DNA from 3 places in the Citrobacter enshiensis genome. Region 1 is predicted to be linked to each of the others. Evidence: predicted binding sites of a transcription regulator. Region 1 holds the regulator's gene; each other region holds the start of a gene.
What was found. The regulator CRP, encoded in region 1, controls carbon source genes, mostly activating them, when cyclic AMP is high. The targets are predictions, from matches to a motif close to ATGTGANNNNNNTCACAT.

Region 1 (7,323 bases):
AATGATCAGATAGCTCACCAGCGTAATGACCAGCATGCCCGCCAGTGTGAAGCCTTCGGGGATGTGGAAGTGTAGCGTCACGCCCGCAATCACCAACCCGACCAGCGTGCCCGCCGAACGGTGCAGTATGCGAACCCGCGTCGCACCGTAGCCGTTTTGCGTTACAAACAGAACCGTCATCAGGATCCAGTACGGTTTTGGCAGATGTAACGCGCTCCCCATCAGACTGGCGATACTCAGCATGACGCTGATGCGCCCGGCATTTCGCAGTGCGGGCGATTTGAATGACAGATAGTTTTTTAGCGCCGGGATCAGCGGGAGTCGACGCTGTTTATCCGCCATCAGGTCACGGGCATACAGCGGGCGTTGGGTCCGCAATACGCGGGCAATGCGGCTAAAGTGCCAGTAACAGAACTGACCCACCGGGTTATCGGGATGCTGGTTGGCAATTTTCTCGAGCGCGCCAATCTGCTTTTCCATGGAAAAGCGAGTCGGCAGGCGGTGATACAGAATATCATCCGCCAGGATGCGTAAGCGCGCAGCGACCGTTTGCGCGTTCCAGCGAATCACCTGCTCTGCATGGCTGCGTTCGACCAGCTTTTGCACCTCTTCCGGCTGATGCAGGCTGACGGAGATATGTTCCTGTAAGTCCAGCGCTTCCTGGAAGGCCCGCAGCAGGCGTTTATATTCATTATTGTGATGCGCCGACAGCATGTGCATTTGCTGGTAACACTGGGTGATGAGATCCACCGCTTTCTGTTGGCGTACCAACAAGGGCGGCAGCGCTTTTTCAGGATCGGCGTGCTGGGTGAGCAGGCTGTATTTGGCTTCGCAGTAGTCGGCCAGCTCGCGGTACAACAAACTGAGCGACTCGCGTAGCGGTTGTTCACGCCAGAGCCAGAACCAAAACCAGTTAAAAAGCCCGTACCACAGGGTGCCCAGGGCATAGATCAGCAACGGTTCCCAGACGGGCATGTTACCGGCCAGGCTTAGCGTGAAAATGGCGGCGATAAGCGAAGCCGGCAGGAGTCGGGCATGCAAGGCGCTGAGTTCCGCCGTCACGCCAAGAATCAGCGTTAACCCCGTCAGAATCAGCGGCAGCGGTATTGCTTGCGCGAGCAGTAGCTGCATGACCAGGCTGCATCCGGCAAACAGCGATGCGCCAATGACTAAGCGTTTGAAAAAGCGTTTGTGGGGGGTATCAAGCCCGGCAATGTTGCAGCAGGCGGGAACGAGAGAAAAGAGCAATCCCAGATGCAACTGACCAATGATAAGACCAATCGCCACAGGCAAACACAGCACCAGCGTTTGCCGCAGTGCGTAGTTGATTTCAGGATGATAGATCAGTCTTCGCCACATCGGTGCCAACAAAAATGGCGCATTACAGGGTAATGCGCTATTTCGACGGGGTTAACGAGTGCCGTAGACGACGATGGTCTTACCGTGCGCTGAGATCAGGTTCTGATCTTCCAGCATTTTCAGAATACGACCAACGGTTTCGCGAGAACAGCCAACGATCTGACCGATCTCCTGACGGGTGATTTTGATTTGCATGCCGTCCGGGTGAGTCATCGCATCGGGTTGTTTCGCCAGGTTCAGCAGAGTCTGAGCGATACGACCGGTTACGTCGAGGAAGGCAAGGTTGCCGACTTTTTCGGACGTAACTTGCAGGCGACGAGCCATCTGGGAAGACAGGCGCATCAGAATATCCGGGTTTACCTGGATCAGTTGGCGAAATTTTTTGTAGGAGATTTCAGCGACTTCACAGGCCGTTTTTGCACGTACCCATGCACTGCGTTCCTGGCCTTCTTCAAACAGGCCTAATTCGCCAATGAAATCGCCCTGATTCAGATAAGAAAGGATCATCTCTTTCCCTTCTTCGTCTTTAATCAGCACTGCCACTGAGCCTTTAACGATGTAGTACAACGTTTCTGCTTTTTCACCCTGGTGAATCAGCGTGCTCTTCGACGGGTACTTATGAATGTGGCAATGAGACAAGAACCATTCGAGAGTCGGGTCTGTTTGCGGTTTGCCAAGCACCATGCGCGGTTATCCTCTGTTATAAGCTGTCTCCAGAGCCAGAAAACGACGCTGTCTCTGGGGTTGCCAAAATATGCTTCCCGCTGCCAGGGAAGGGGGCTGCTAAAAATGTACTGCAGCCTGTAATGTGATGTCCTCTGCATACATGCAGTACGTCAATGTATTACTGTAGCATCCTGACTGTTTTAGCATAGCTTTCGCCGTGTGTCTCCTGGTGTCTCGCTTCAGCATGATGCAGGTCGCCTTCCATTGCGAGATTTGTTATGTCCGCGTAATCTGTCAGGAAAATTGAAACATTGGAGTTACGAAATATGCAAGCGCGTGTGAAATGGGTCGAAGGGTTAACCTTCCTGGGAGAGTCTGCTTCCGGCCACCAGATTTTGATGGATGGTAACTCCGGTGATAAAGCGCCGAGTCCGATGGAAATGGTGTTAATGGCCGCGGGTGGCTGCAGTGCGATTGATGTGGTGTCTATTTTGCAAAAGGGACGCCAGGACGTGACCAACTGCGAAGTGAAGCTCACTTCTGAGCGTCGTGAAGAGGCGCCGCGTCTGTTTACGCATATCAATCTGCATTTTATTGTGACCGGCAATGAACTGAAAGATGCCGCCGTTTCGCGAGCTGTTGATCTTTCTGCAGAAAAATATTGTTCCGTTGCGTTAATGCTGGAAAAAGCGGTGAATATCACGCATTCATATGAAGTGATTGCCGCGTGATCTCACGTTGCCGGAGGGCGTGACGCTTATCCGGCAACGCTGCATATTATTCGATTTTTTTGCCTTCCATCAGTCGCTGAACCAGCGGCAGCATGATCAACTCCATTGCCAGTCCCATTTTGCCGCCCGGCACGACTAATGTATTGATGTGTGAAATAAATGAGCCCTGAAGCATCGCCAGTAACCAGGGGAAATCGATCCCTTCCAGATTGCGAAAATGAATAACGACAAAGCTTTCGTCTAATGACGGGATGCCTTTTGCCGCGAAGGGATTCGAGGTGTCCACAGTGGGCACGCGCTGGAAGTTAATATGCGTACGGGAGAACTGCGGGGTGATAAAGTTGATGTAATCATCCATGGAACGGACCACCGAATCCATCACCGCTTCGCGGGAGTGCCCACGTTCGCCAGTGTCGCGGATCAGTTTCTGTATCCACTCCAGGTTAACGATCGGTACTACGCCAACCAGCAAATCCACATGGCGCGCAACGTTATGGTGCGGCGTCACTACGCCGCCGTGCAGCCCTTCATAGAACAGGACGTCGGTCGGTTCGGGCAAGGGTTGCCATGGCGTAAAGGTTCCCGGCACCTGATTCCACGGTACTGCTTCATCGTAGGTATGCAGATATTTCCGCGACTGGCCTTTGCCCGCTTGTCCGTATTCGCTGAACGTTTGTTCCAGCAGACCAAAATCATTAGCTTCGGGGCCGAAATAACTGATATGTCGCCCGGCGTCCCGCGCTTTGCGGATCGCCATGTCCATTTCCGGGCGGGTATAGCGATGAAAGCTGTCGCCTTCCACCTCGGCGGCGCGCAGATTTAACTGTGCAAAAATTTTACGGAACGCGAGGCTGGTGGTGGTGGTCCCCGCGCCGCTGGACCCTGTTACCGCAATCACCGGATGTTTGGCAGACATAACAACTCCATGAATAAACACTCGTTTTAGTATAGTCGGCCCTCAGCGGCGGATTACTCGTGCAACTGTTTTCTGGGCATGATGTTGACCGTTTCGTGGAGTTCAGACCACACCAGAACGGCCTCGCCGCGCTGTAGTTGACGTTTGACGTCGGCGACTTTTTGCGCAAGCGAACGCTCATGTTCACCATAATCGGTGCCTTCGCGCAATACAAAGCTTTCAATCAGGTTATCCAGCGTTTCAGCGGACAACTCCTGCCAGGGGATCATCATGATTATGCTTCCAGATACGTGGTGAGCCAGTCAGGGATGCGCGATTCAAGCCACATTTCCGGGCGGCGCAGCGTCCCGCCGATAAAGCCGACGTGCCCGCCATGCTCGGTTAACTGATACTCAACCTGCGGCGGCAGATTCTCGGGGTTCGGGATCACATGACTGTCCATAAACGGATCGTCTTTCGCGTGAATAATCAGCGTGGGTTTGGCGATCTGATTGAGCAACGGCATGGCGCTACATTGACGATAATAGTCTATCGCATCAGCAAAACCGTGAATTTTGGCGGTAATAAGATCATCAAAATCGCGGATACGCCGTATTGCTTTTAGCTGCGCCAGGTTGACAGGGAGCGTGCCGGGATAGGCCGCCAGTTTGCGTGACGCGTTGGCTTTGAGCAGATTGAGCAGATAGCGCTGGTAAACGCGCGAAAAGCCTTTTTCCATGTGATAGCTGCAGGCTTCAAGCACGAAAGGCGCGGAGACAATCACTGCCGCATCGATCGGAATATCCCGACCTTCTTTCGCCAGCAGACAGGCCAGCATATTGCCGCCGAGTGAATAGCCAACCGCAGCGGTGGGAACACGACCAAACTCGCGTTGTAACCACTGTAAAAACCAGGTGCCGTCTTCCGTCTCCCCGGAGTGATAAATGCGATTCAGGCGATTGGGTTCGCCGCTGCAACCGCGAAAGTGCATCACGACACCCAGCCATCCACGCTTTTGTGCGGCCTCGATGAGTCCGTGGGCATACGGGCTGTTCAGACTACCTTCAAGACCATGAAACACCACCAGACGCGGTTTGTGTTTCGCCTGATGCGGATCTTCACTCCATGCCAGATCGACAAAATCGCCATCGGGTAATTCCAGGCGTTGCCAGTGTGGGCTGAACTGCACTTTACGGCGGATCAGTCGTGGGAGCATCGTTTGCAGATGGCGATTGCTGATGCCGCGCATCGGGCGGAACTCATACGAATCAGCGTCGGTCGGGGTCATTTCTGTGGGGGTGATTTCAACCATAGCACCAGAGCAATTAATCATCGGGAAGAATAACTATACCGCGCACACGGCTGGCAGGTTAGCCAATATGTGATTTTACGCTTAGTCAGTCAGGAGGTTACGTGAGAAAAGATGGATGTCCACCCCGGGTTTTCGCCGCCAGAGACGGGCTTTACGCGTTCCTGTCGCCGCACTTTCCCCCGTCTCTTCAAACATGCCCGACGCCTCAAAACGGCGAATCAGACTTTTACGCTGAATCGACTGACCGAGGATCACTTCGGTCGCCTCCTGCAACTGGCCATGGGTAAACGACGCCGGCAGACAGTAAACAGGCAGTAACGAGTACATCGTTTTTTGTCGTAAGCGATGCAGGGCTGATGCAATGATGTTCTCGTGGTCGAACGCCAGAGGATATTCGGTAAGCTTGTCGATCGGCACCCAGCGGGCGTCGCTAACGCTGGCGATATGCGGCTCGCAGTCCACCCAGGCGATCAGCGCAAACCAGGCGACGGTCAGGCTCCAGCCGCGCGGGTCGCGGTCCGGTCCGGAGACGGTATCCAGTTGTTCCAGCCATGAAGGGGAAACCCCTGTTTTTTCTGTCAGCTTACGTAGCGCCGTTGCGCGGGTGGAATCATCGCGTGCCATATCAATAAAGCCGCCAGGTAATCCCCAGCGCCCTTTCTGCGGCTGCTTTGCCCGTTCGACCAGCAGTACGCACAGCGTTTGTTCATGCAGGGTGAACAACACGCTATCCACTGTGACCAGAGGGGAAGGAAAGCGGCTGGCATCGTACTGGTTCAGATAGTCGGCTTCGGTTGTCATAAGGCACTCACGGTGATTTGGAACGTTCACAAGTGTACCAGCACGACATCAGGCGGCAAGGTGCGTTTTTTCTCATTACTTATCAGGTGATTATCTGTCTGTAAAAAATAAAGCAATTTTGTACTTGCTTAATATGTGTCTTAAGGACATTATTAATGTTGTCACAGGGACACAATTAAGGGCGGGATGAAATATGAGCGCAAAATTGACATTAACGTTGGACGAGCAGGTCTACGCCATTGCCAGCGGTGTTTTTCCGGATGGCGCCGTCTGGCTGAAGGTGACGGAGACGTTACCGTCCTCCGCCCGTCTGATGCGAATTCGTGCGGTGGCGATGCGTGATATGAACGATTTCATGCTGCTAGCGCAACTGGTTGAGGCGGTACGCCACCAGACGGATGTGCTGGTGAGCCATCTTGAACTTCCCTGGCTGCCGTGGGCGCGTCAGGACCGTCATATGGTTACCGGCGACAGCTTTGCACTGAAAGTCTTTGCCCGTCAGCTCAATACGCTGAAGTTCGACAAGGTGAAAGTGCTCGACCCGCATAGCGATGCAGCAGCGGCGGCGATAGATAACATGGTCGCTGTGCCACAGGAAGTCTGCCTGCGGCAAAGCGCGACTCTGCGCCGTCAGTTTCAACAACATGCGCTGATGCTGGTGGCACCGGATGCGGGGTCGTTGAAGAAAATCGATGCTGTGGCCAGAGCCGCAGGGACAGCGGAGTACGCCATCCTGAGTAAAAAACGCGATGTGGCGAGCGGCAATCTGACCGGCTTCTCGCTGGTGGCGGGAGACGTGAAAGACAGGGATGTGCTGATTGTCGACGACCTGTGCGACGCAGGTGGCACTTTTATCGGATCGGCACAGGTGTTGCGTGATGCCGGAGCGCGCAGTGTCAGTCTGTACGTGACGCATGGCATCTTCTCGAAAGGTGTGGAGCACCTGTTTGCCAATGGCATTGACGCCCTCTACAGCACCACCTCGTTGGCTGCGCCGACGCTGGCGCATCCGCAGCTTGAGCTTATCGACATTGACGCGATTTACCGCTGAGGGAGACAGCATAATGAAAATGAATCCAATTCTGGCTATCGACGGCTACAAAGTCTCCCACCGCGTACAGTATCCGCAGGGAACCACCCGGGTGTATTCCAACTTCACTCCGCGCAGCGAGCGCTATTTTCAGTCGCCGTTGCCGGATGGCAAGCTGGTGTTCTTTGGTCTGCAGGGCTTTTTGCAGTGGTTTCTGGTCGATCTGTTTAACGAGGCATTTTTTGCCCGTCCGGAAGACGAGGTGGTCAACGAATATAAGCAGGTGATGGACAGCTATCTTGGTCGAGATGCCGTCGCCGTCGATCATATTCGCGCGCTGCATCAGTTGGGTTACTTGCCGCTGCACATTAAGGCGCTGGATGAAGGCACTAAAGTGCCCATGGCGGTACCGGTTCTTACCATTATCAACACCAAACCCGAGTTTTTCTGGTTGGTGAATTACCTGGAAACCGTACTGTCGGCGGAACTCTGGAAAGCCTCGACGAACGCCACTATTGCTCACCATTAC
Region 2 (7,323 bases), 2.1 Mb from region 1:
GCCACTATTACAAAAACGCCATGTGCTTACCCTGGCGCAAAGGGTTAATGCCTGCCTGAGAGTGCGTGAAGAGGATATCTGCGTGCCGCAATATATGCAGGGCTGCAAGAAGATAGAGCTTGCTCATGTTTAGGTCAACTACTACAGCGAAAATGTTTTGCGAAGGGGATAGCAAATCAGACAAAAAGAAGGGGTATTTGCGCTGAAACGATAAAATTAACTGTGGTGGAGAGAAGAATAAGGAAGCGGCGTACCGCGACGCCGCGTTAGTGTGAGGAGGGTTTATCCTGCTCTGGTTTGCCGTTGATCATTTCGCACAGCATTGAGATCAGCATTAACCGTACCTTAAAGGGAGAGTGACTAAACACGCGCATGCACCTCTTGAATTCGTTCATATAAACCTCCTGACTTCTCGATCCCATCAATCCTTGAGGGATGACTGTATTACATACAGATATAGCACAGGCTATATTATATAGCTATTGCTAAAACGTTAATTTTTTGTGCCAGGGCAACTCTGGTTTACAATGCATTTTCTTACATCAGATACAGTCAACGCGTCACAGTCATGGGGAAGCAGAATGAGTCGTCGCGCAGGTACGCCAACAACAAAAAAAGTGACGCAATTAGTGAATGTCGAGGAACACGTCGAGGGGTTTCGTCAGGTCAGGGAAGCGCACCGTCGTGAACTGATTGATGACTATGTCGAGCTGATTTCCGACTTAATCATCGAGGTCGGGGAGGCGCGTCAGGTCGATATGGCGGCCCGACTGGGTGTTTCACAACCCACCGTCGCCAAAATGCTTAAACGACTGGCCTCGGTTGGACTGATTGAAATGATCCCCTGGCGAGGGGTGTTCCTGACCCCGGAAGGGGAGAAACTGGCGCAGGAGAGCCGTGAGCGACATCAGATCGTTGAAAATTTTCTGCTGGTGCTGGGCGTGAGTGCGGATATCGCGCGCCGTGATGCAGAGGGAATGGAGCACCACGTGAGCCAGGAAACGCTGGAGGCATTTCGGTTCTTTACACAAAAAATCGGAACCGCATCTGAATGAGTCTTCCCTTTTTGCGAGCGCTCAGGCGCGATCGCTTTTTTCAGTTGTTGATGATTATCGGGATTGGCTTAAGTCTTTGTGTGCCATTTTCGCCTCGTCGTTGGCTCGCTGCCATTGACTGGCATACCATTATTACCCTCAGCGGTTTAATGCTGCTGACAAAAGGGGTTGAACTGAGCGGCTACTTCGATGTGCTGGGGCGCAGGATGACCCGCCGGTTTGCCACCGAGCGTCGTCTGGCGATGTTCATGGTGCTGGCGGCCGCTGGACTGTCGACGTTTCTGACCAACGATGTGGCGTTGTTTATCGTAGTCCCTCTCACCATTACCCTCAAAAAACTGTGCGCGATTCCGGTTAATCGGCTGATCATTTTTGAAGCGCTGGCGGTGAATGCCGGTTCACTGCTCACCCCCATTGGCAACCCGCAAAATATTCTGCTGTGGGGGCGTTCTGGCCTGTCATTTACCGCCTTTACCTGGCAGATGCTGCCGCTCGCTGTCGCAATGATGCTGACCTTACTGGTGCTGTGCTGGTTCTGTTTTCCGGCGAAAGCGCTGCAATACCATACCGGGACGCGCTCGCCAGACTGGCAGCCGCGGCTGGTGTGGAGCTGTCTCGGACTGTACATCGTCTTTCTGAGTGCGCTGGAGCTGAAGCAGGAGCTGTGGGGACTGGCAATTGTGGCGGCAGGATTTCTGATACTGGCGCGTCGCGTGGTGCTCAGCGTGGACTGGACGTTGCTGCTGGTGTTTATGGCGATGTTTATCGACGTGCATTTATTAACCCAGCTTCCCGCGTTGCAGGCGATTTCAGGCCATATCGGCACGCTTTCCGGGCCTGGACTTTGGTTGACGGCTATCGGACTGTCGCAATTTATCAGCAACGTGCCCACGACGATTCTACTGTTGAACTATGTACCGCCTACGCTGTTGCTGGCATGGGCGGTCAATATCGGCGGTTTCGGTCTGTTACCTGGCTCGTTGGCAAATCTGATTGCATTACGCATGGCAAACGACCGACGCATCTGGTGGCGTTTCCATCTGTATTCGTTACCGATGTTGGTATGGGCGGCGTTGGTAGGGTATGGGTTGTTGCTGTTGAGATAGCGCTTAGGCAGGATGTTGGCTGGCGTGTTAAAGGCCCGATAAGCATAGTGCTATCGGGCCTTTTTCATGGAATTAGTTCAGACGAACCGGCATACCAGAACGGTTCTGTACTGCCTGTTCAACGACTGACTGATCGACGTCAGGCTGACCGGTGATGCTTGTAATGCTCTTGTTCAGCGTAATCGGTACGATCTCGCCGCCTTCAAACTGAGCTTCAGTGGTCGACAGCGGGTTATGCACCTCAATGTAGCGGCTGCCGTCTGGCTCGGTGGTGGCTTTCACTGGTTCATCAATGAACTGAACGCGCGTACCGACCGGTACATTCTGAAACAGGAATTTGATGTCTTCGTTACGCAGACGCACACAACCGTGGCTCACGCGCAAACCAACACCAAAGTTGGCATTAGTCCCGTGGATGGCATACAGGCGGCCAATGTACAGTGCGTACAGACCCATCGGGTTATCCGGACCGGCAGGCACGACCGCAGGCAGCGGTTCACCCGCAGCACGGTATTCGGCGTGCATTTTTGCCGTCGGCGTCCAGGTCGGGCCTGCTTTTTTACGTTCCACTTTGGTGGTCCAGTTGATCGGCGTATCTTTACCTAACTGGCCAATACCAATCGGCAGCACGATAACGGTGTTGGTGCCTTTCGGGTAGTAGTACAGACGCATTTCAGCACTGTTGATGACAATACCTTCATGCACGGTATCCGGCAGGATCAACTGTTGCGGAATGTTCAGCACCGTACCGCCTTTCGGCAGGAAGGTATCCACGCCCGGGTTAGCTTCCAGCATGTTGGAAAGACCCATCTGGTATTGGGCAGCAAAATACTCCAGCGGCTGGGTATTGCCTTCCGGGACAGTGATGACCTGGTTTTGACCAATCACCCGGCTACCGTCTGTCGGTAGTGGATACGTAACGGCTGAAGCAGTGCTGCAAAAGCCAACAACTGCGAGTGCCGCCGCGAAAAACGTTGTCAATTTCATATTCATATTCATTTATGCGAGATTCATTGCCAGGCAGGCTATTGGGTTGAGAATTCTGTCGTGTTGGGAGCGCATTATATGTGCATTCGGGTTCACAGGGAAATCAGATGTGTACGAAATCACATTTTTCCCTTGATCTGACCTTTTGTTCTGCGTTCCTGCTCCTGACAATACGCGATCTTTTTTAATACTTGTGGCATAATATGCGGTTTGTCACATATTTTTCTCAGGATACGCCAGTGTTAGTTTCCAGCAACGTCACCATGCAGTTCGGCAGTAAGCCGCTGTTTGAAAATATTTCCGTCAAATTTGGCGGCGGCAACCGTTACGGCCTGATTGGCGCGAACGGTAGCGGTAAATCCACCTTTATGAAGATCCTCGGCGGCGACCTTGAGCCGACGCTGGGTAACGTCTCCCTCGATCCCAATGAGCGTATTGGTAAGCTGCGTCAGGATCAGTTTGCGTTCGAAGAGTTCACCGTACTGGATACGGTGATCATGGGCCACGCTGAACTGTGGGAAGTGAAGCAAGAACGCGATCGCATCTACGCGCTGCCGGAAATGAGCGAAGAGGACGGCTATAAAGTGGCCGATCTGGAAGTGAAATACGGCGAAATGGACGGCTATTCTGCCGAATCCCGCGCGGGTGAACTGCTGCTGGGTGTTGGTATTCCGGTAGAACAGCATTACGGCCCGATGAGCGAAGTCGCGCCTGGCTGGAAGCTGCGCGTATTGCTGGCGCAGGCGCTGTTCTCTAACCCAGACATCCTGCTGCTCGATGAACCGACGAACAACCTGGACATCGACACTATTCGTTGGCTGGAGCAGACGCTGAACGACCGTGACAGCACCATGATCATTATCTCGCACGACCGTCACTTCCTGAACATGGTCTGTACGCACATGGCGGATCTCGATTACGGCGAGCTGCGTGTTTATCCCGGTAACTATGACGAGTACATGACGGCGGCAACCCAGGCGCGTGAACGTCTGCTGGCCGATAACGCCAAGAAGAAAGCGCAGATTGCCGATCTGCAGTCCTTCGTTAGCCGCTTTAGCGCCAACGCCTCGAAATCTCGTCAGGCCACTTCACGTGCGCGTCAGATTGATAAGATCAAGCTCGACGAAGTGAAGGCCTCCAGCCGTCAGAACCCGTTCATCCGTTTCGAACAGGACAAGAAACTGTTCCGTAACGCGCTGGAAGTGGAAGCGTTGACCAAAGGCTTTGATAACGGTCCGCTGTTTAAAAACTTCAATTTGCTGCTGGAAGTGGGCGAGAAGATTGCCATCCTGGGTGCCAACGGCGTGGGTAAATCTACCATGCTGAAAACCCTGGTAGGCGACATGGCGCCGGATAATGGCACCGTTAAATGGTCTGAGAATGCGCAAATTGGCTACTACGCGCAGGATCACGAATATGAGTTCGAAAACGATTTGACCGTTTTTGAATGGATGAGTCAGTGGAAACAGGAAGGGGACGATGAGCAAGTTGTTCGTAGCTTCCTTGGTCGTCTGCTGTTCAGCCAGGACGATATCAAAAAGCCTGCTAAGGTGCTGTCCGGTGGTGAAAAAGGGCGCATGCTATTCGGTAAGTTGATGATGCAGAAACCGAATATTCTAGTAATGGATGAACCAACCAACCACCTGGATATGGAATCTATCGAATCGCTGAACATGGCGCTGGAGATGTATCAGGGCACGCTGATCTTCGTTTCTCACGACCGCGAATTCGTTAGCTCGCTGGCAACCCGCGTGATCGAAATTACGCCGGAACGCGTGATCGACTTCACCGGTAACTACGAAGATTATCTGCGTAGCAAAGGCGTCGAATAATCAGGCTCTAATACTGCCTGAGTAATGCCCAATGCAACATTGGGCATTTTTCCTGAGACCTTCCCCCGGCTTGCGGTCAGGGGAAGGTAACAAAACCCATACTTAACGCTTCGACACCGATGTTTCTTCCTGCAAATATTTCTTACCGACGTCCAGATACTGCTGCCAGTCGTAATGAAAGAGATCGTGAACCCCTTCCCGGTAGTGATAGTTCAGACGACTGTGTAACGGCTGTCCTGTTTTTGGCTGTTGGTCGGTCGTGAAAATATCATCGGTATAAAGCTGATAGACGCTTTTGGCGGCCACAACAGATAAAAACTCGCCTTTGGGGTCCGACCATTGATCCTCTTTCGCGCTGGCGACATACACCGGGCGGGGGGCGATCAGGTCGATCAACATATGCTGATCTACGGGTAACGCATCAATGTTGTTGGCATAGCTCGCGTATTTGGCCGAGAACCAGTGAGGGAAATCGGTGGTGATTGACGCCAGCGTTTCGCCATAGTTGCGGCGTGCCAGCGCCGCGCCGCCTTCACCGGCGTTGTTGGCGATGACGTAGCGAAAACGCAAATCATTGGCGCCTGCCCAGAGCGCCGTTTTGCCCAACCGCGAATGACCGATGACCGCCAGACGGTCGCTGTCGACATCCTTACGGGTCTGCAGATAATCCGCGACGGCGCTTAAACCACCGGCCCAGACGCCAATCGCGGAATAGTCTCCCACCGCTTCGCCGGGACGGCTGGTTTGAATAAAGCGTTGAAAATCAGCAGGGTTATCGGCGACGACGTCGCCATAATACAGGGTGGCAACACCAAACCCTTGCGACACGATGTCATCGAATGGCCAGCGATAGGCGCGCACGCCGCGCGAGGCGGGGGTGAAGGTATTGTGCAGCGTCGTGACCTGTGTGGGGTCGACTTTGCTGCCACAGACCAGCGGATTCGCCCATTGCGTGGAAACAGGCAGTGCAGGATCGAACGTCACTCCGTGGTTGCCGCAGAAGTTATACCCGACGAATACCGGCACCGGTTTGGTGGAATCAGGCATATACATCAGTAATTGCGCAGGCCGACCGTCCAGCGACAAATCCACCGTCTGCCAATAGCCTTTGGAAAGCGTTAAGGGATGCTTTGCCGATGTTTTTATGACTTTCACCTGCTTAAACGTGAAAGTTTTGCCGTACACGTTGTCATGAAACAGATTTAAAATTTCACTACGCCGCGTTGTTTCCCAGGCGAGTCTGGCATCCTTTGTGCCCGCCGGAATTGCCTGCGGCAGCGACAAGGAGCCTGTTTTGTTTTCATCATAATTGGGTTTGAAGCCTTCGGCGGCAAAGGCTGAAGGGGCAGTGAAGGCGGCAAGCGAGACAACGACAGCTAAGATAGTCTTGTTCATAAAAACTCCGTGAAGGGGTCCATTCATGTCCGACTCTCCCAAAGACGCCCGTCGTGGGCGTCTCTGTTGACAGGTAAGAACCGTACAAGATGGAACTCACCGTTGATGTCACTGCAATGTGGGGAGGCAAAAATGCGCATCGTCCCGTGAAACTTCTTTGCCATCGATAAACAAGGTGCGTGGGTCGTTGCCCGCCAGCGTAACGGCCAGTTTGTGCCACGCGGGCTGATAGTGGCCTTTACGGGTGAAGTTCACATGAATCGCGCTGGCGCTGCAACGCATCTCCCACGCGAGCCACAGCGCATTGCCTTGCTGATAATTCCAGCTCTCGCCATCATCTTCAAACAACATACCGGTCGTCGTGCCTGTGCCCTTCACGGGGAAGAGTTTCAACTCGCGCGTAGCGTCTTTTTCTGCGCTGACGTGGGTGATGCGTTCGCTCAGCGGTAAACCGGCGCCTGCCCGTACCAGCAGCGGCAGTTTTTCCAGCGGGGCATCGCGGGTAATCCACTGGCCGCCAGAGAACCACTCGTGAGTGTAAAAATCGTACCAGCCTGTTTCGTTATCCGGTAACCAGACGCGGCGCTGGCGTTGGCCTTCTTCAACTACGCTGGCGACTAAAATATCGCGGCCAAGCAGGAAATCGTCGCACTCTTCGAAGGTTTGCTCATCATGCTCATGGTCGAGGAACGTCGGGCGCAGCATCGGCTCATCGTCGGCATGAGCTTGCCAGAGCAGGGTATAAAAATAGGGCAGTAAGCGATAACGCAGCTCAATCGCACCGCGAATGGCGGGCGTCACGCCTGGGTACATCCACGGTTCATTGACCGTATGGTCGTCATTCCACGAGTGAATGGTAAAGCGTGGGTGCATCACGCCGTTCTGTACCCAGCGCACGAACAGTTCTGCATCCGGTTTGTCGCCAGAGAAACCACCTACGTCGTGCCC
Region 3 (7,323 bases), 790 kb from region 1:
ACTACAGCATCGGTTTGAGGAAACGGGCAGTGTGTGAGGCTTCGCACTCTGCAACGGTTTCTGGCGTACCGGAAACGAGAATTTCCCCGCCGCCGCTGCCGCCTTCCGGGCCTAAATCGACAATCCAGTCCGCCGTCTTAATCACGTCAAGGTTGTGCTCAATCACCACAATGGTGTTGCCCTGATCGCGCAACTGATGCAGCACGTCCAGCAACTGCTGAATATCCGCAAAGTGCAGACCGGTTGTTGGCTCATCCAGAATATAGAGCGTCTGCCCGGTACCGCGTTTGGATAACTCGCGCGCCAGTTTCACGCGTTGCGCTTCACCACCGGAGAGCGTCGTTGCCGACTGACCGAGACGAATGTAGGTCAGACCGACATCCATCAGGGTTTGCAACTTACGCGCCAGCGCCGGAACGGCATCAAAAAACTCGCGTGCTTCTTCGATGGTCATATCCAGCACTTCGTGGATGGTCTTGCCTTTGTACTTAATCTCCAGCGTTTCGCGGTTGTAGCGTTTGCCTTTGCACTGATCGCACGGCACATAGATATCCGGCAGGAAGTGCATTTCGACTTTGATCACGCCATCGCCCTGACAGGCTTCGCAGCGTCCGCCACGCACGTTAAAGCTAAAGCGTCCTGGCGTATACCCGCGCGAGCGTGATTCCGGCACACCGGCAAACAGTTCACGTACGGGGGTAAACACGCCGGTATAGGTCGCCGGGTTGGAGCGCGGTGTACGGCCAATCGGACTTTGGTCGATGTCGATGACCTTATCAAAATGTTCAAGACCCTGAATATCACGATACGGTGCGGGTTCAGCAAGCGTGGCGCCATTCAACTGCGTTTGCGCAATCGGGAACAACGTGTCGTTAATCAAGGTGGATTTACCGGAACCGGAAACGCCGGTAATGCAGGTAAACAGGCCCACGGGCAGCGTCAGCGTCACGTCTTTCAGGTTGTTGCCTCGCGCGCCCGTCAGTCGCAGCACTTTCTCCGGATCCGCCGCAACGCGTTGTTTGGGCACTTCAATCTTGCGTTTGCCGCTCATGTACTGGCCGGTGAGGGATTCCGGAACCGCCATGATATCGTCGAGGGTGCCTTCTGCGACCACCTGACCACCATGAACGCCAGCGCCAGGACCGATATCGATCACATGGTCAGCGGCGCGAATCGCATCTTCGTCGTGTTCTACGACGATAACGGTGTTACCAAGATTACGCAGATGGACAAGCGTCCCCAGCAGACGTTCGTTGTCACGCTGATGCAAACCAATCGACGGCTCATCCAGCACGTACATCACGCCGACTAACCCCGCGCCAATCTGGCTGGCCAAACGGATACGCTGCGCTTCGCCGCCGGAGAGCGTCTCCGCAGAACGGGAAAGCGTCAGGTAATTCAGGCCGACGTTGACGAGGAACTTGAGGCGATCGCCGATCTCTTTAAGGATTTTCTCTGCGATTTTCGCACGCTGACCGGCGAGTTTGAGGTTGTTGAAGAAGTCCATCGCATGGCCGATGCTCATGTCGGAAATCGCAGGCAGCGGCGTATTTTCAACAAACACATGGCGTGCTTCACGACGCAGGCGCGTACCTTCGCAACTGGTGCACGGACGATTGCTGATGAACTTCGCCAGCTCTTCGCGTACCGCACTGGATTCCGTCTCTTTATAACGTCGCTCCATATTGTGCAGCACGCCTTCGAACGGATGGCGACGCACTGAGGTATCGCCGCGATCGTTCATGTACTTAAATTCAATGTTCTCTTTACCCGAACCGTACAGCACGACTTTGTGAACGTTCGCGCTCAGGCTGGCCCACGGCGCATCCACGTCGAACTTGTAGTGCTCAGCCAGCGACTTCAGCATCTGGAAGTAATAGAAGTTACGACGGTCCCAACCGCGGATAGCACCGCCCGCCAGCGACAGCTCAGGATTCTGGATCACCCGGTCGGGGTCGAAATACTGTTGTACGCCAAGGCCGTCGCAGGTCGGACAGGCGCCCGCCGGGTTGTTGAATGAAAACAACCGGGGTTCCAGTTCACGCATACTGTAGCCGCAAATCGGACAGGCGAAGTTGGCGGAGAAGAGCAGCTCTTCCGCTTTTGGGTCGTCCATGTCGGCCACCACCGCCGTACCGCCGGAAAGATCCAGCGCCGTTTCAAAGGATTCGGCCAGACGTTGGGACAGATCGTCGCGCACTTTGAAGCGGTCGATCACCACCTCAATGGTATGTTTCTTTTGCAGTTCCAGCTTTGGCGGGTCGGAGAGATCGCACACTTCGCCGTCAATACGGGCGCGGATGTAGCCCTGGCTTGCCAGATTCTCCAGCGTTTTGGTGTGTTCGCCTTTACGCTCTTTGATCACCGGCGCCAGCAGCATCAGGCGCTTTCCTTCTGGCTGCGACAGCACGTTATCCACCATCTGGCTGACGGTCTGGGCCGCCAGCGGAACATCGTGGTCCGGGCAGCGCGGCTCACCGACGCGGGCGAACAACAGACGCAGGTAGTCGTGGATTTCGGTAATTGTCCCGACCGTAGAGCGCGGGTTGTGGGAGGTCGATTTCTGTTCAATTGAGATGGCAGGCGACAGCCCCTCAATATGGTCGACGTCCGGCTTTTCCATTAGCGACAGAAACTGACGCGCATACGCGGAAAGGGATTCAACGTAACGACGCTGCCCCTCGGCATACAAGGTGTCGAAAGCGAGCGAGGATTTGCCAGAACCCGAAAGCCCGGTCACGACAATTAATTTGTCGCGGGGGATGACGAGGTTGATGTTTTTGAGATTATGGGTGCGGGCGCCCCGAACTTCGATCTTATCCATTCACCTTTCCCGGATTAAACGCTTTTTGCCCGGTCGCATGGAGCCACCGGTGACTACAAACGGTTAATTATGACACAATAAAGCCTGAGTGGATATCCAGTATTGGAATGCAAAACGCAGGTGTCTGTGCAACAATGTCTGGCTGAGGTTGTTGACTGGAATCGACCTCGCAACGTAGTAAAAGCGCTATTGGAAATGCTACAATCCCGCGCTTACACTTATTAAGAACGTTTTTCAGGAGACACGATCATGGCCAGCAGAGGCGTAAACAAGGTGATTCTCGTCGGTAATCTGGGCCAGGACCCGGAAGTACGCTATATGCCGAATGGTGGCGCAGTTGCCAACATTACGCTGGCTACTTCCGAATCCTGGCGTGATAAAGCGACCGGTGAGATGAAAGAGCAGACCGAATGGCACCGTGTTGTGCTGTTTGGCAAACTGGCGGAAGTGGCCAGCGAATACCTGCGTAAAGGTTCTCAGGTCTATATTGAAGGTCAGCTGCGCACCCGTAAATGGACCGATCAGTCCGGCGTAGAAAAATACACGACGGAAGTGGTGGTTAACGTGGGTGGCACCATGCAGATGCTGGGTGGCCGTCAGGGCGGCGGTGCTCCGGCAGGCGGTCAGCAGCAGGGTGGTTGGGGTCAGCCTCAACAGCCTCAGGGTGGCAATCAGTTCAGCGGCGGCGCGCAGTCTCGTCCGCAGCAGTCTGCACCAGCACCGTCTAACGAACCGCCGATGGATTTCGATGACGACATCCCGTTCTGATAAGTATGGGTTAATACGGTAACGTGTTTTCTGCAACCCCCTGTCGAGACAGGGGGTTTTTTATTGCCTAATAAAAAGCCTCCACGGAGGAGGCTCTTCTCAACGTCAGACTAACACCATCGGCCACTCGGGTGGCGTATGGCTCATCACCTCCACCATCACCGATTCGATATTGCTCCAGATGGCCGAGATATCCACCAGAGTAATACCGAGCAGACCGGTTGCAAACCAACAGGCGGAGACCACGCCAAGAGCGCTACTGATGACTGACAGCCCAATCGCGTCTGATTTACGAAACTGAATATTCAGCGTGCTGGCTAAAAACATGAGCACGGCGCTCAGCAATTGCCAGCGAAGAAGAACCACGCCAGTGGTGATGGTTGCCATGAAACAAATCCTCTGAGAGTAGCTGCTGCCCTGGACAGCACGGTGCTGTTCACGGGAGACGTGGTGCACTCTGGCTATCGGCGGGCTTTGAGAACAAGACTTAATGAAACGTCGTTTCTGTTTCATTATTTTTGTGAACTATATCACATTGAGTTATTTGTCCGCTAGCGTAAAGCGCCCTTTTTTGTCTGTTTTATAACCATAATAAATGTGTGGTAAATGGCGAGAAGAGGCTTTCTGGTGGTCATGCTTCAGGTTGTATGCGCGGTTACTCAAATTATTTAGCGGCAAGCGTTGGAAAATAAAGATGTATCTTTATTACTCTTTTATATTTTCAGTAAAATTAACCATTCAGAAAAATTAACGAAATTTTTAAAAACACGCTTGTTATTTTTTAAGACAAATCCGAATCCTTGTCGGGGTGCGTATTCCTTAATAAAAATAAGCGTAACTTTAAGTTTGTCTTACGGGAAAATATTATCTTCATCCGTCAATATCAGACCTTTACTAAGAAAAGTCTGTTGCTAATGTTGATAGATTCATGCAATTTAATCACCTGTTTGTTATAGACTCGACGTGCTTCAAGTTGCATGTGCTACGGCTGCATTCGTTCACCCCGGTCATTGCGTTTTGTTAGTGCCTGGGTTCGCTTTTACGTGCCGTGTCACTACGCCTGGTCCTGCAACTCGAATTATTGAGCCAGAACATCCAGCCTTGATGATGACGGGCACATATACTGCAGGGAAATAGGGCTGAAATGAATCGTAGTGCGCGCAGCAAGATGCTGAAGTTCCTCGGAACAATTATGGTGGCATTGCTCCCCGTGATGCTGGCGCTATGGTTCGCTCAGGGACGCGCGGTATCAGAAACGCATAACCAGCTTCACTCTTTTGCACAGCTGGCGTTAGATAAAACAGAGCTGGTGATCTTACAGGCTGATTTAGCGCGTGATGCAGCAGAACAGTATCATGGCAAAGCGTGCACTTCCGCGCATCAGCAACGCATGCTGAATATTATTCGTAGCCGCCTGTATATTAGCGAGCTAATTTATGCTCAGGGCGAACATTTCTTATGTTCGACCGTTATGGCGCCCGCCAGCCCTTATATTATTCCCTCCGCCGATTATCAACGAAAACCAGATACCGCTATTTATTACTATCGTGATACCCCTTTTTTTGCAGGCTATAAAATGACGTATATGCAAAGGGGAAACTATGTGGCGGTGATAAATCCGTTATCTTACAGCGAAGTGATGTCTGACGATCAGTCTCTGGCCTGGGGAGTGTACGATACGGTCACCGAATCATTTTTCTCGGTCAGCGAGTGGGCCAATGTTGCACAATTACTGCCGCTGATACGTCGCGATAAATTAATTTTTCAGGAAGACAATCGTTTCTACACTATTGTGCGTTCCGCAAAACGCCCGATTGCGGTTATTGTTTCGACTTCAAGCGATCGTTTTTACCAGAACCTGTATCACCAGGCCACGCTGACACTGCCGTTAGGCATTATCTGTAGCATTATTCTGCTATTGATGTGGTGGCGTACCCGCCAGGAATATCACTCTCCCCGCCGTTTGCTGCAGCGTGCGATTGATAAACGTCAACTCTGTGTTCATTACCAGCCGATCATTGATGTCAAAAATGAAAAATGCGTCGGTGCGGAGGCATTGTTGCGTTGGCCGGGATGCGAAGGTCAGGTCATGAGCCCCACGGAGTTCATCCAACTGGCAGAAAAAGAAGGCATGATCGAACAGATTACGGATTATGTCGTAGAAGGGGTGTTCAATGATTTGGGCCATTTCCTCGCGCGGCATCCCCAGCTGTATATATCGATCAACCTCTCGGCTTCCGACTTTCACTCCTCGCGCCTGATTGCGTTCATTGCGGATAAAGCACGCCAGCATTCGATGCTTGCGCAACAAATTAAAGTGGAAGTGACGGAGCGCGGATTTATTGATGTAGCCAAAATGACGCCGGTGATTCAGGCGTTTCGTCAGGCAGGCTATGAAGTTGCCATTGATGATTTCGGCACAGGGTATTCGAACCTGCACAACCTGTATTCGTTGAATGTCGACATTCTGAAGATCGACAAATCGTTTGTCGATACGTTGACCACCAACAGTACCAGCCATCTTATCGCGGAACATATTATTGAGATGGCGCAAAGCCTGCGTCTGAAGACCATTGCGGAAGGTGTGGAAACGGCGGAGCAGGTCACCTGGCTGCTTAAGCGCGGCGTCCAGTATTGTCAGGGATGGCACTTTGCGAAAGCGCTATCGGCGCAAGAGTTCATGCAATGGTTACAACGACCGCCCGCGAGCATGATGCAGCGCGAGCAGTAATGCTACAGGCTATGGCGGTAGTCGCTGGGGGTGCGATCAAACTCACGGCGGAAGACGCGCGAAAAGGTTTGTTGCGACACATATCCCAGATCCATCGCAATATCAAAAATGGGGCGCTCGGTCGTTCGTAGTTCAACGGCGGCCAGCAGGAGTCGACGCTGGCGAATATAGTCGCCCAACGTCTGGCGCATCACCGTTCGGAACATTCGCTGCAAGTACCACTTCGAATAACCTGATTTTTTTGCGACCACATCAATGTTCAGCGGTTGGTCGATATGTTCATCAATCCATTCAATAAGGGTTTGAATAATCTGCTGATGGGACATATTGCTGCCTCTTTCTCAGTGTTCAATTCGTCGTTTTGTCTGCGGGCGAGTATAATTCCTCAAGTTAACTTGAGGTAAAGCGATTTATGGAAAAGAAATTACCCCGCATTAAAGCCCTTTTGACGCCGGGCGAGGTGGCAAAGCGTAGCGGCGTGGCGGTATCCGCTTTGCACTTTTACGAAAGCAAAGGGCTGATCAGCAGTATTCGCAATAGCGGCAATCAGCGACGATATAAACGCGATGTGTTGCGTTATGTGGCGATCATCAAAATTGCTCAGCGAATTGGCATTCCTCTGGCGACCATTAGCGAGGCGCTGGGCGTACTGCCGGAAGGCCATACATTGAGTGTAAAAGAGTGGCGGCAGCTTTCATCGCAGTGGCGTGAGGAACTGGACCGACGCATCCACACGCTGGAGGCGTTGCGTGATGAGCTGGACGGTTGTATTGGCTGCGGCTGTCTTTCACGTAGCGACTGCCCATTGCGTAACCCTGGCGATCAGCTGGGTGAGCAGGGAACGGGCGCGCGATTGCTGGAAGATGATTAAACGGTTTATGTTGACCCGCTGGCGGGATGTGTATCGGGGCTGTCATTTACGCGCTTTTGCAGGACGGAAAACGCGCTCTCCCGTAAAAACAGGGCAAAACTAAAGCGCCACAGGAGGGCGCTTTAGTTT

Region 2: the regulator CRP is predicted to act here: its motif matches at 3,256-3,273, upstream of P2W74_RS15470 (ABC-F family ATPase).
Region 3: the regulator CRP is predicted to act here: its motif matches at 4,111-4,128, upstream of P2W74_RS21405 (YjcB family protein).

The regions. Positions count from the first base shown of each region.
Region 1 covers NZ_CP119862.1:368,367-375,689, forward strand. The annotation lists gene P2W74_RS01650 (YccS/YhfK family putative transporter) at 1-1,359, opposite strand, end outside; gene crp (cAMP-activated global transcriptional regulator CRP) at 1,411-2,043, opposite strand; gene P2W74_RS01660 (OsmC family protein) at 2,352-2,756, shown strand; gene P2W74_RS01665 (phosphoribulokinase) at 2,803-3,672, opposite strand; gene P2W74_RS01670 (YheU family protein) at 3,726-3,944, opposite strand; partial or broken gene P2W74_RS01675 (hydrolase) at 3,947-5,009, opposite strand; gene P2W74_RS01680 (NUDIX hydrolase) at 5,045-5,764, opposite strand; gene prs (ribose-phosphate diphosphokinase) at 5,958-6,815, shown strand; gene P2W74_RS01690 (nicotinate phosphoribosyltransferase) at 6,829-7,323, shown strand, end outside.
Region 2 covers NZ_CP119862.1:3,214,691-3,222,013, reverse strand. The annotation lists gene mntS (manganase accumulation protein MntS) at 267-395, opposite strand; gene mntR (manganese-binding transcriptional regulator MntR) at 582-1,055, shown strand; gene P2W74_RS15480 (anion transporter) at 1,052-2,161, shown strand; gene ldtB (L,D-transpeptidase) at 2,234-3,154, opposite strand; gene P2W74_RS15470 (ABC-F family ATPase) at 3,388-4,980, shown strand; gene P2W74_RS15465 (glucuronyl esterase domain-containing protein) at 5,083-6,375, opposite strand; gene P2W74_RS15460 (glycoside hydrolase family 31 protein) at 6,484-7,323, opposite strand, start outside.
Region 3 covers NZ_CP119862.1:4,489,157-4,496,479, reverse strand. The annotation lists gene uvrA (excinuclease ABC subunit UvrA) at 2-2,824, opposite strand; gene ssb1 (single-stranded DNA-binding protein SSB1) at 3,074-3,592, shown strand; gene P2W74_RS21405 (YjcB family protein) at 3,698-3,979, opposite strand; gene P2W74_RS21400 (EAL domain-containing protein) at 4,737-6,323, shown strand; gene soxS (superoxide response transcriptional regulator SoxS) at 6,326-6,649, opposite strand; gene soxR (redox-sensitive transcriptional activator SoxR) at 6,736-7,194, shown strand.